Regions from separate parts of the Peribacillus sp. NPDC097264 genome, predicted to be linked through region 2. Evidence: riboswitches for the same ligand, from Rfam matches in the RefSeq annotation. Region 2 holds a riboswitch; each other region holds the start of a gene.
What was found. A riboswitch is a leader RNA that binds a small molecule or an ion and turns the genes downstream of it on or off. The one in region 2 is predicted to bind S-adenosylmethionine.

Region 1: it holds a riboswitch for S-adenosylmethionine, as region 2 does, so the genes downstream of both, ACQKL0_RS15340 (Fur-regulated basic protein FbpA) here and metK (methionine adenosyltransferase) in region 2, are expected to answer to the same signal.
Region 3: it holds a riboswitch for S-adenosylmethionine, as region 2 does, so the genes downstream of both, mtnK (S-methyl-5-thioribose kinase) here and metK (methionine adenosyltransferase) in region 2, are expected to answer to the same signal.
Region 4: it holds a riboswitch for S-adenosylmethionine, as region 2 does, so the genes downstream of both, ACQKL0_RS09255 (YezD family protein) here and metK (methionine adenosyltransferase) in region 2, are expected to answer to the same signal.

Annotation. Positions count from the first base shown of each region.
Region 1 is NZ_JBNNSR010000009.1:65,445-68,594, reverse strand. It holds gene tenA (thiaminase II) at 1-609, opposite strand, end outside; TPP riboswitch at 715-807, opposite strand; TPP riboswitch at 876-981, opposite strand; SAM riboswitch class I at 1,286-1,389, shown strand; gene ACQKL0_RS15340 (Fur-regulated basic protein FbpA) at 1,488-1,751, shown strand; gene ACQKL0_RS15335 (aspartyl-phosphate phosphatase Spo0E family protein) at 1,979-2,155, shown strand; gene ACQKL0_RS15330 (GNAT family N-acetyltransferase) at 2,208-2,714, opposite strand; gene ACQKL0_RS15325 (GDSL-type esterase/lipase family protein) at 2,875-3,150, shown strand, end outside.
Region 2 is NZ_JBNNSR010000006.1:287,425-290,574, forward strand. It holds gene ACQKL0_RS11865 (gamma carbonic anhydrase family protein) at 1-275, shown strand, start outside; gene metK (methionine adenosyltransferase) at 416-1,612, opposite strand; SAM riboswitch class I at 1,781-1,944, opposite strand; gene pckA (phosphoenolpyruvate carboxykinase (ATP)) at 2,523-3,150, shown strand, end outside.
Region 3 is NZ_JBNNSR010000004.1:335,607-338,756, forward strand. It holds gene mtnK (S-methyl-5-thioribose kinase) at 9-1,214, opposite strand; SAM riboswitch class I at 1,286-1,438, opposite strand; gene ACQKL0_RS08750 (carbon-nitrogen family hydrolase) at 1,512-2,294, opposite strand; gene ACQKL0_RS08755 (pyridoxal phosphate-dependent aminotransferase) at 2,395-3,150, shown strand, end outside.
Region 4 is NZ_JBNNSR010000005.1:86,918-90,067, forward strand. It holds gene pdxT (pyridoxal 5'-phosphate synthase glutaminase subunit PdxT) at 1-194, shown strand, start outside; gene ssuE (NADPH-dependent FMN reductase) at 384-920, shown strand; SAM riboswitch class I at 1,161-1,268, shown strand; gene ACQKL0_RS09255 (YezD family protein) at 1,437-1,553, shown strand; gene ACQKL0_RS09260 (phosphoadenylyl-sulfate reductase) at 1,721-2,425, shown strand; gene sat (sulfate adenylyltransferase) at 2,453-3,150, shown strand, end outside.

The sequences.
Region 1 (3,150 bases), on a different contig from region 2:
TAATCTTTTCAATTCCTTTTCAGGCATATCTTCCGTCAGTTCGTCTAACAGCTTGGCCAACCATTTGTGCGCATCTGCGAATTCGGGGGATGCATACGATTGAATCCAAGCGATATAGCGATTTGTTTCTAGTGCTGGACCATTTTGTTCTTTTAATAACGAGCCAATTTCATAGTAATCCCAGGCACAAGGAAGTAAGCAGGCAATAAGGTCGGCTAAAGTTCCATGATGGGCAGCATTGAGCATATAACCTGTATAGGCAAGGGTAATCGGAGTTGGTTCGGTATTTTCCAATTCCTCAGAACTAATTCCGAACTCCTTGCAGTAGCTCCTATGCAAATCCATTTCTACCTGTAGAGTCTCATTTAAAATACTCGCAAATTTGGTCATGATCTCAAGGTTAGTGGCCTTGATGGTCCCTAAGGCAAAAAGCTTGGCATAATCCATAAGATAGATATAGTCCTGCTTTAAGTAATAGGCGAATTTCTTTTCTGATAGTGTCCCGTCTCCAATTGCTTGAACGAAAGGATGAGTATGATTCTTTTTCCAAATTTCTTTTGAACGTTCGTGAAGTCTAGCACTGAAAGTTTTCATTTGGGTTTTCGCCATGATTTTTCCCCCTTATAATTCATTCACATACAAAGGAGGGGAGTGTCCAAAAATGAAGAACAGCCGCTTTCATATAGAAAGCGGCTGTTCTAGGAATGTACGAATCCCTTTTTCAACCTGCTTTCCTCCGCTGGTATGACCAGATCAGGTACAAAGGGTTTGATTCTCAGCCTATTAATGGCTCCCCTAGCAGCTTATTATTCAATTAAACGAAAACCCCGTTCCTGAAAACGGAACGGGGCAGATGGATGAAGTCAAATATACGACGACGATATCATCCACTTTCCTCCGCCGGCATCACCCGGATCAGGTTCAAAGGGTCCGGAACATCATTCCATCTCAGTCTTATAGAAGACTCCCCTAGTGGTATTTCGTATGTGATTATTGTCATCATATCAGATAAAAAGGAAAATGCAACCTTTGAATCCAATAGAATTTTATGAGTATCTTGTGGCGTGAAAGGGGTAGTAGGATAAAATCCCCATTGGCAAATGGAGCATACCTAACCCACGGTCAATTGGAGGAAAATATAGTTATTAGCAAAATAGGGATATGGTCTTACCTTGTGCTAAAAGGGCACACGGAAAAATAATATAAAAATTAAAAATTATTTGAATGCAATTGACTTATCCTTGCAAGTGGGATAAAATCATGTCAAAATCATTTATATTCTGTATTCTTATCCAGAGAGGTGGAGGGACTTGGCCCTATGAAACCTCGGCAACAGACCCATCGGGGAACTGTGCTTCTTCCAACAAGCAATCGCTTGGAAGATAAGAAGAGACGAACGGACCTCTGTCGACCTCTTCTTGGATTAGAAGGGGTTTTTATTTTTGTCAAATAGGGTTTAAGGATCCCGTACAACAGGTATATATATTTTGGCTTTAGCAAAGCCTATAAGATTAGGGGCATTATATGTGGAAAATATGAATAAAAGGAAAGGGGCCATTCATATGGCAGAGTTTTTCGAGAAAAAAGAACAGAGGAGAGCATTGTTGATAGAAGAACTATTATCAAATGGTGTATACAAAACCTCTGATGAAAAGCATCTCTATGATGCTCCATTAAAAGCTCTTGAAGATGAATATAAGATTGTTATAGATAAATCAGGTAATGAGTCACCTCCAGAGTGCATGACTTAGTTAACCTATAGTGAACAATCAAAGAGAAAAAGCATTTGCTGTGTAAAGGCAAATGCTTTTTCCCTTTTAAATCGACATAAAAAGTACAAAAGATAAAAGATTAATAGGTATTTTGTCACATTCATCTAGTAAAATAACATATTTAAATCACGTGAAATGGTTGATTTAACCTAGTGTTTTGGTTATGATGAAAATGTAAAATAATTGAAAAATAGGAAGTGGTTATATTGCAGCCTCCTCACATAACAGCAGTTGAAAAAATTGAAGAAAAACGAAAAGAAATGATCATGTTAGCAAAAAATTATGGTTTGACAAGCAGGGTGACCATTCAAGCAAGTCAAGAGTTGGATTCTTTATTGAATGCGGTCACACATATAAAATTCCTGGGAGTTTGTAGCGAATAATCAGTACATCCCAGACCATTCAAATCCAGGCAATCGCCTTTTGCAATGGAAGTCATGTAGTGACACGTTTACCAAGAATGACCAAATCGCGTTCCACTCCATCGAGTTCTGCTATTTTCGGTAAATGAGCCCATTTTTCAAAACCGAATTTTGAAAAAAGCTTAATACTTGGTACATTGTGTGCGAAAATAAATCCAAGAAGTGTCTTAATCCCTATCTTCGGACTCACCTCTATAGCCTTTTGGATTGAAAGTTGTCCAATTCCTTTCCCACGGAACTCCTCATCTATATAGATGCTAATTTCAGCGGTAAAATCATATGCGGGTCTACCATAAAAAGATTGAAAACTCATCCATCCAGCTGTTTTTCCATCATGTATGATCATATATAATGGCCGTTTGAGAATATGATGTTCTTCAAACCATTTGAGCCGTGATTCTACTGTAACTGGTTCTGTATCCGCAGTGACCATCCTCGAAGGTACTGTAGAATTGTAAATTTCGATAATTTTAGGCAAATCCTCAAATACTGCTTCCCTGAATTCTGTAAACTCCTTCATCATTAAGCTCCAATCCATTTATTATGGCATTCCAATCACCAGTACAGGTGCGTCATGCAATTTAATTTTTATTAAGTTATTCAAATGTTAGGCTTGTCCTCTTTTTGGGTATTTAAAAATAAAATACTTCCTAGTGAATACAAAAGGAGAAGCAAAACAAATGAAGAAAATCGTTGGCTTATTTTTTATTGTACTTGTTATTTGTTTAGTTGCCTATGCGTTTCAGGCAGTAGATGCGAAAAACGATCAAAGAGTCATGGCATTTGGAGATTCTTTGACTTATGGAAAGGGCGATAAAGAAGGGGAAGGATATATTGATGACTTGAAACATAAAACGAATGATTCCGATTCAGAAAAAGTCCAATTCTGGAATTATGGTATTAAAGGTCAGGAAACGGACGGTGTCATTAAACAGCTCGAAGATCTTGAGATTAAC
Region 2 (3,150 bases):
AAGTCATTCTACATAGCTGCAAAATACGAAAGAGAGCCCTCATCGGCATGGGTTCGATCATCCTTGATGGAGCGGAAATCGGTGAAGGTGCCTTCATCGGCGCAGGGAGCCTTGTCCCCCAAGGAAAGGTTATCCCGCCGAACACCTTAGCCTTTGGAAGGCCAGCCAAAGTCGTTCGTGAAATTAATGAGGAAGATCGCCAGGATATGGATCGCATTGTCCGGGAATATGCTGAAAAAGGACAACTCTATAAACAGGCTGACCGAATAAAGTAACACCAATCGTATGATACAAAAAAACGCTTAGCTAAAAATAGGATTCCTTGAATTATTCCCTAGGAAGCCATATTTAATCCTATTTTTGCCCATCAAAAAAGGTGCCTTGCATTAAAGCAAGGCACCTTTTCTCATATGATTTACGCTTTAGCTTGTGTTTTTAAAGCTTCTGCTTTATCCGTACGCTCCCAAGGCAAATCAACATCTGTACGGCCGAAGTGACCATATGCAGCTGTTTGCTTGTAGATTGGGCGACGTAGGTCAAGCATCTTGATGATACCAGCTGGACGTAGGTCGAAATTCGCTTCTACCAATTCCACTAGCACCTCTTCACTTACTGTTCCCGTTCCAAATGTATCGATTGAGATGGATACAGGCTTAGCCACACCGATTGCGTAGGCCAATTGCACTTCCGCTTTGTCAGCCAGGCCAGCAGCTACGATGTTCTTCGCAACGTAACGAGCGGCATATGCAGCAGAACGGTCCACTTTTGTCGCATCTTTACCAGAGAAAGCACCGCCGCCGTGACGAGCGTATCCGCCGTACGTATCAACGATGATCTTACGGCCAGTAAGACCAGCATCCCCTTGAGGTCCGCCGATTACAAAACGGCCAGTCGGGTTGATGAAGTATTTTGTATCTTCATTGATTAAGTCAGCCGGTACGACCGCATTAATCACATGTTCTTTTAAGTCGGCTTGAATTTGTTCAAGTGTCACTTCAGGATCATGTTGTGTGGAGATGACGATTGTGTCTACACGTACAGGTAGGTTATTTTCATCATATTCAACCGTTACCTGCGTTTTTCCATCAGGACGTAAATAACTTAGCGTGCCATCTTTACGAACTTGAGAAAGACGGAATGATAGCTTATGAGCCAATGAAATGGGAAGTGGCATAAGCTCTTCCGTTTCATTGCACGCGAATCCGAACATAAGACCTTGGTCCCCTGCACCGATAGCATCGATTTCCTCATCGGACATCGTACCTTCACGTGCTTCCAATGCTTTATCAACACCCGCTGCAATATCAGCAGACTGCTCATCGATCGAGCTTAGCACGGCACAAGTCTCGGCATCGAAACCATATTTCGCACGAGTGTACCCGATACCTGCAATCGTATCGCGGACAATGCGTGAAATATCCACGTAAGCCGATGTTGTAATTTCTCCAGCAACAAGTACAAGACCTGTCGTTACACTTGTTTCACACGCAACGCGCGCATTTGCATCCTTAGCTAGGATTGCATCTAAAATGGAATCTGAAATCTGATCACAAATTTTATCCGGATGGCCTTCTGTCACAGATTCAGAAGTAAATAGACGTTTCTTTGACATCTTATTTCCTCCTTGGAAGTTAGTATGTTGTAGGCATGAGCCTGATCTTTTACGGAACTCGTTTCCCTTATTAGTTTCAATCATAGACACAGAATTAATGAATAAAAACACAAAAACCTTCCCTGGCAAATGAGGAAAGGTTTAAAAATTCTATCATCTATCCTTTCACTCTTATCGTTCAAGGGTTTTTTACCTTGCTCAGGTTAGCACCATCACCACTATTCCTTGAAGGTTCATCGCTTTATTTTCGGCGATTGACCTTGGAGTCAAGTTCAATATGGCAGGTTGCTGGGTTTCAAAGGGCCTGTCCCTCCACCAACTCGGGATAAGAGAATCCGTACAATTTAAGATACTATCGTATTTAGTCTGAATTTGTCAATGTTTTTCTAAATAGAACATTTTTCCCCAATGAAAAATAAAAAAACTTTTTATCTGGCACAGCCGGAATATAAATAGTATTCTTAAAGAGTGTAAACTAAGAAGATAAGACCATTGACTTACAATGGATAAATCAGACAAAATGAACATACCATCCGAACCCCTATATTCATCCCTTTTTCAGTTACATAAATGGTTGTTCACTTCTTTTCTTCCTATTATAAATGAAAAGGTACACTAATCCTAAAACGGGACTTCACAAAGACTTGTGGCAGCAATCGTTTTTCACATCCTAGATTCACTTCATCCAGATCGTCTCCCGATTCAACCAGATTCAAAAACATCCATCCAGGATGACTCACTGCAAGTATATGCCCGCACTATACATAAGGTTACACTCGAAGTGAGATAATTGATTAATGTGACTATTCCATTTTCATTCACAAAAAAAGTTAAATAGTATAGACTATTTAATCCAATGTGTTATACTAATTGTATTATAAAAACTTAAACAAAGGAAGGTATCTCATATATGAATTCTGTTGACGTTAATGAGTTACACCAATTATTAGCAGGAAATAATGTGCAAACTCAACTCTCAGTTCCTCAATTAGTGGAAAAAGTATTAAGCAGAAATGAAGGCGTTTTAACTTCAACCGGCGCAGTAAAAGCTGAAACGGGCAAATACACAGGCCGTTCACCTAAAGATAAATATATTGTGGAAGAAGCTTCTGTAAAGGACAAAATTGACTGGGGCCCAGTGAACCAACCCATTTCCGAGGAAGTATTCAATAAACTATATAGTAAAGTAGTGGATTACTTAAAGACAAAAGAAGAAGTCTTTGTCTTCAAAGGTTTTGCTGGAGCAGACGAATCATCACGCCTTCCTATCCGAGTGGTTAATGAATATGCTTGGCACAACCTTTTTGCTCATACATTGTTCATCCGTCCGAATGAGGAAGAACTAAGAGGGCATGAAGCAGAATTCACCATCCTTTCCGCACCTAATTTCAAAGCGGATCCAGCAGTTGATGGAACGCAATCCGAAACGTTCATCATGGTATCATTCGAACGCCGTACTATCCTAATCGGTGGAACTGAATACGCAGGTGAAATGAAGAAATCGATTTTCTCAATCATGAACTACCTACTTCCGGAAG
Region 3 (3,150 bases), on a different contig from region 2:
ATATCTCCTTATAGGGCTGAATAGGAAGGCAATGTATATTGCTTTACGGCTTCTATCACTGCTGAAATATTCAGTTCTTTCCGATTTTTGATTATATGGGCCCCGATTTTCAAGGTAGCCGTTTTAGCTGTAATTCTAGTTTCTTTATTCTCAATGCCATTTAAATCAGCAACATGAGATAGGCCAATGGTTCTTCGAATTAGTTCACATCCTGCAAAGCCATATGCATCACCTTTAAACTTGTTGAGTACATATGGAAGATAACCTTCGATCTTACTGTAAGGACTTTTATTTTCAGAATTCCACAGGTTCGTATAGGTTTCTTCAAATGTATTCCAAAATTCCTGAAGATGAGTAAAGATTTCTTCCTTCCCAGTGGCCTCGCGTGTTACTGCCTGGAATAGGAGATTCGCCATGTATTGTCCAAGGTCAAATCCAACAGGACCATAAAAAGCGAATTCAGGGTCAATTACCTTTGTTTCTGTATCACTTGCAAATATACTTCCCGTATGTAAATCGCCATGAAGAAGGGCCTCCTGCTCGGATTCGAAGCTTTGTTTTAACTTAGCCACTTCCAGTATTAAATCAGCATCTTTCCATATAGACTTGGCAGCCTCCAGCAACTCAAGCTCAAACTCGCCTGGATGTTCCTCCAAAAAAGGATCCGTGAAAATGAAAACCTCAGTAATCTTGCAGAGTTCTGGATTCGTGAAGTTCCGGGCAACCTCTTTTTTCGCTGCCGGTTCCAAATGAAAATCAGACGTATAAAAAGCGGTCTTTGCAACAAATTCACCAATGTGTTTGGATAATAGAGGGAAATGATCTCCTTCAATTAATCCGGTCCGGGCGATTTTCAAGTGTGATAAATCTTCCATGACGGTGATTGCAAGCTGTTCATCAGAATAATAGACTTGTGGGACAAGTTCGGGACAATAGCTTCTGAATTGAATTAATGCATTCGCTTCGATAGCCGATCTTTTTAAAGTCAATGGCCAGCTTTCACCAAGAACCTTTGCGTAAGGAACTGCTTGTTTGATGATGACTCCTTTATTTGTTACGGGATTTGTAACGTGAAAAACATAATTTAAATTTCCGTCACCGATTTCATTACATAGTAATGAGTCATCTGAATGCAGTAACCCAAGTTTCTTCGTTAGGTCAATTGCCGTTTCGTTTGTCAATAGCTTGAAATTTGATGGTTGAGTCATTGTTATCCCTCCAAGTACATTAAAAAATATGAAAAAGCCCCTTTCCCATAGAAAGAGGCAGAAGCTTCACTTCGAACCTCTTATCTCCCAGAAAGAATTCTTTCTGGTGGATTTGGCACCGTGCTCTGTGGATATAATCCGGCGGAATTCCCGCCCCATTTCACAATGGTATTACAGTCGGTTGCTGGGCTTCATAGGGCCTTTATCCCTCAGCCTGCTCTTGATAAGAGTATTGTATTTATTTTCAGAAAATTAATCTCGAATGAATGATATCAATATTTCAAATAGTTTGTCAATGGTAAATTAATAAAACTCGGGCCGCCGATCTTCGAAAACGGGTATTTTATTTCTTGCTTCTCCTACTTTTTCTAAGTCAAGGGTGCCGAGTAGAAGTTCTTTTTCTTCACCAGCCTCACAAATGATTTCTCCCCACGGGTCGATGATGATGGAATGTCCGGCAAAATGATTATTTCGGTCAGAACCGGAACGATTCACAGCCACAACGAATGCTTGATTTTCGATTGCCCTGCTGATTAACAGTGCCCTCCAATGATGGAGCCTAGGCTTTGGCCACTCGGCGGTCACGAAGATAACCTCCGCACCTCGTACCGTATGGGCCCGTTGCCATTCTGGAAAACGGATATCATAGCAAATGAATCCGGCGCAAATCTTTTCATCGAGGGAGAATAAGCCATCTTTTTTGCCAGGTTGTAAGTAATGGTGTTCATCCATCAATTGAAACAGATGGAGTTTATCATATTCTTTAACCAGTTTGCCTTCTTTATCGATGATGAGCATTGTGTTATAGATGCCTTCCTTAGTTTTCTTTGCAATCGAGCCACCGATTATGTTAATGTGGTGTTTTTTTGCAAGGGCTTTTAGAAAGGTAATGGTTTGTGCTGCTTCTTCGTCTGCAATTTCATGTAATCTCGTTAAGTCATAGCCGGTTGTCCATAGTTCCGGCAGCATGACGATGTCCGGTTTAGACTGTACAGCTTTTTCAATCCATTGTTTTGCCACCTGGAAATTTATATCTGGCTGTCCAAAGGCAATGTCCATTTGTAAACAGGCGATTTTCCATTTCATCATTTAAAACCTCCATATGTAAAAAAGTACTTTACAAGATTAAGATAAACATATATCATTTGTGACTATAATTTCAAGAAATTTCAGAGAAGGTGCAAAGATGGTGCAATTCGAAAAATCCAGACTTCTTCAAGAGCTTCCAAAGCAGTTTTTTGCTTCTTTAGTCGAAAAAGTTAATAACATAACATCAGAAGGCAAGGATGTCATTAATCTTGGGCAGGGAAATCCAGACCAACCGACTCCTGAACATATCGTGAAGAGCCTGCAGACAGCAGCAGGAAATTCCATGAATCATAAATATTCTCCTTTTAGGGGGCTTCCCTATTTAAAAGAAGCTGCGGCCCTCTTTTATGAACGTGAATATGGCGTCAAGCTAGATCCTAAAACGGAAGTGGCGATTCTTTTCGGTGGAAAGGCTGGTCTAGTCGAATTACCGCAATGCTTGTTGAATCCAGGCGATACAATTTTAGTGCCTGATCCGGGCTATCCAGATTACCTGTCAGGTGTAGCGTTAGCCCAAGCTAAAACGGAAATTATGCCCTTGACCGAAGAAAATGATTTTCTTCCCGATTATAAGGAAATAGATAAAGAGGTTTTTGACAAAGCGAAGATGATGTTCTTGAATTATCCCAATAATCCCACAGGAGCATCGGCGTCAGCAGAATTCTTCGAAGAAACGGTTTCCATGGCAAAAGAACACTCGATATGTGTGGTCCATGATTTCGCATATGGTGCAATTGGGTTCGATGGGAAAAAACCGGTAAGCTTCCTTCAAGCAGAAGGATCAAAAGAAGTGGGGATAGAAATTTACACCCTTTCTAAAACATATAACATGGCGGGGTGGAGGGTTGGCTTT
Region 4 (3,150 bases), on a different contig from region 2:
TCAGAGCACCTTTTGCCGTTGGCGTAGGTGAAGATGTGGAGATATTAGCAAATTATGACGGGAAAGTAGTGGCGGCTAGACAAGAACAGGTTCTTGTCAGTTCGTTTCATCCAGAACTGACCGGTGATCAACGATTTATACAACTTTTTTTAAAAATGGTGAAAGACTCAATCAATAGAGTTGAAAAGCTCTAAAAATCCTGCCCTAACGGGGCAGGATTTTTAGTCAATGGCATAATACGATTCTTATTAGTGTTTCAAAAATATAAATTCCAATTAAGTTACTTGACTTTTATTTTTCTGATAATTAAGATAATTAATTGAAGTTGCTTAACTGGAAAGGACCCAGATCCTTTGCAGATTTTACATACAGGAGGAATAGATATGAGCGAAATTATAATTTTATCAGGCAGCCCTGCTATACCATCAAGAACAGATATTTCATTAAAATATATCCAAACGTTGGTGGAAAAAGAAGGATTTACAACGAACTATCATTCTATTACCGAGTTTTCTGCAAACGACTTATTCCAAGGTCGTTATGATAGCGAGGATATTCTAAGACTTTCAGAAAAGATTAAGCAAGCTAATGGTATCATTATTGGTTCACCTGTCTATAAGGCATCTTATACAGGAGTGTTGAAAGCTCTAATTGATTTATTACCCGAGGGCGCGTTTAAGGATAAGCCAGTTTTGCCCATAATGGTTGGGGGAAGCAACAGGCATTTATTGGCTATAGATTATGCGCTGAAACCTCTTATATCAATATTAAAAGGGGAACCGATGCAGGGGTTATACTTTGTGGATAAAGAAATCGATAAGCAGAATCCAAAACATCCGATTAAGGAAGTGGAATTACTTGATCGTACAAAGAGTCAAGTAAAGGAATTTGTAGAAGCCATACAAAAAAGAAGAAATTGATGATTTCTTCTTTTTATCTTGACCCTTCCCATCAACGAGTTAAGTTATAGGCTACTTTAAAGGTTTATTCAAGCTTGTTCAGGATGAATGAACCTTTTTTACTGGCTTAACAAATCACTGTAACAAACTTGAACTATTTGTGTATAATAATTGAAGTTAAACCAAAATATTAAACCAAGTTAATTTATATGAAAACTCCATTGACAATGATTTGATATGTGTTAATATTTAAAATAATAAAACTTATCAAGAGCGACGGAGGGATTTGGCCCTTTGAAGTCCAGCAACCTGCATCATGAATGCAAGGTGCTACATCCAACAAAATGTCATCATTTTGGAAGATAAGGTAAATAAGATTACCTTATCAATCTTTCCATCTTGGCATGGAAGGATTTTTCTGATTGATTTTATTAATTTGGGGGAATTCATTTACAAGCTGATCATCTTACGACAAGCTAGTCGACGAGTTTTCTTAAAGGAGGAATAGCCTTGGAAAAGGAAAATCAGCTGGGGGAAATATTTGAAAGGCTGCAAGAAATGCTAAAAACTATGAAATATGGATCCATAACCCTTATCGTTCAGGACGGTAAGGTTATACAAATGGAAAGAAACGAAAAATTGAGAATTAAATAAATGGACTGCTGACTAGAAAACTAGAGGTGGATTTAGCTGATATAAATAGGAAACTATTGGTTAAAGCCGCCTTTTTCATTATAAGAAATGGTGTTTCAAAGGCTTTCAAAGATATCTGCTGTACCATAGGGTGATTCTTAAAAGGGGGTATAGAGTTGGCAGAGCTAGTGGACTATGAAAATATTGATACAGCGACATTACCTTCGTTCCCGGAAGATAGCGATACAAAAGGCGCGTTAGAAGTATTGGAATGGGCAAATTCAGAGTACGGAGATAAACTCATTTATGCCTGTAGTTTTGGGATTGAAGGAATTGTACTGACAGATTTGCTGGCAAAGGTTAATCCTTCCGCCAAAATCGTATTCTTGGATACGGATGTTCATTTCGCTGAGACTTACCAATTAATCGAACAAGTGAAAAATCGTTACCCACGGCTTTCCATTGTAATGAAGAAACCGGAAATGACATTGGAAGAACAAGCCGCTGAATTTGGTGATGAATTATGGCTTCATGACTCAAATCAATGCTGTAACATCCGCAAAATTACGCCGCTCACTGAAGTATTATCAACAGCGACGGCTTGGCTCTCGGGACTGCGCAGGGAGCAATCGGAAACCCGTGCATTGACTGAATATATAAACAAGGACAACAAATTCAAATCTATCAAAATTTGTCCGCTCATTCATTGGACATGGAAAGATGTATGGCGTTATGCGCATAAAAATGGCTTACCATATAATGTGCTTCATGATAATGGATATCCAAGTATTGGCTGTAAAACATGTACAGCACCTGCCATTAATGCTGATGATCTTCGTTCAGGACGATGGCAAGGTGCCCAAAAAACAGAATGCGGATTACATTTATCATAATTATAAAAAATTCAGGGGGAAATCAGCATGACCATTAGCTTGCCGCACGGAGGAACATTAATCAATCGCTTTGAACCAGACTATGATTTAACTAAAATAGAACAATCCGTTGAAATTGATGAAATCTCATTAAGCGACTTGGAACTTATAGGGACTGGAGCATACAGCCCCATTGAGGGATTCTTTTCAAAAGAAGACTATCAAACAGTAGTAAAGGATATGAGGCTTAGCAGCGGGCATGTCTGGAGTATTCCTATTACATTACCACTTTCCGCTGATGTGGCAAACGCTCTTACAATCGGAGAAGAAGTAAAGTTAACTCATGAGGGCCAAACTTATGGAGTCCTTGCCGTTTCCGATATATTTACACCTGATAAGCAAGTGGAGGCAACTTTAGTTTATCAAACGGATGATGAGAATCACCCAGGTGTAAAAAATCTATATAATCGTGGCGATGTATATGTAGGTGGTAAAATCAAGCTTATTAAACGGATCGAGCGTCCATTATTCGAGGATCATTATTTAGACCCAGTTGATACCCGAAAAACATTTGAAGAAAAAGGGTGGAAAACGGTTGTCGGTTTCCAAACAAGAAACCCCGTTCACCGTGCCCATGAATATATTCAAAAAACAGCATTGGAGATAGTGGATGGATTATTCTTAAACCCATTAGTTGGTGCCACGAAGTCCGATGACATTCCTGCTGACGTTCGGATGGAAAGCTA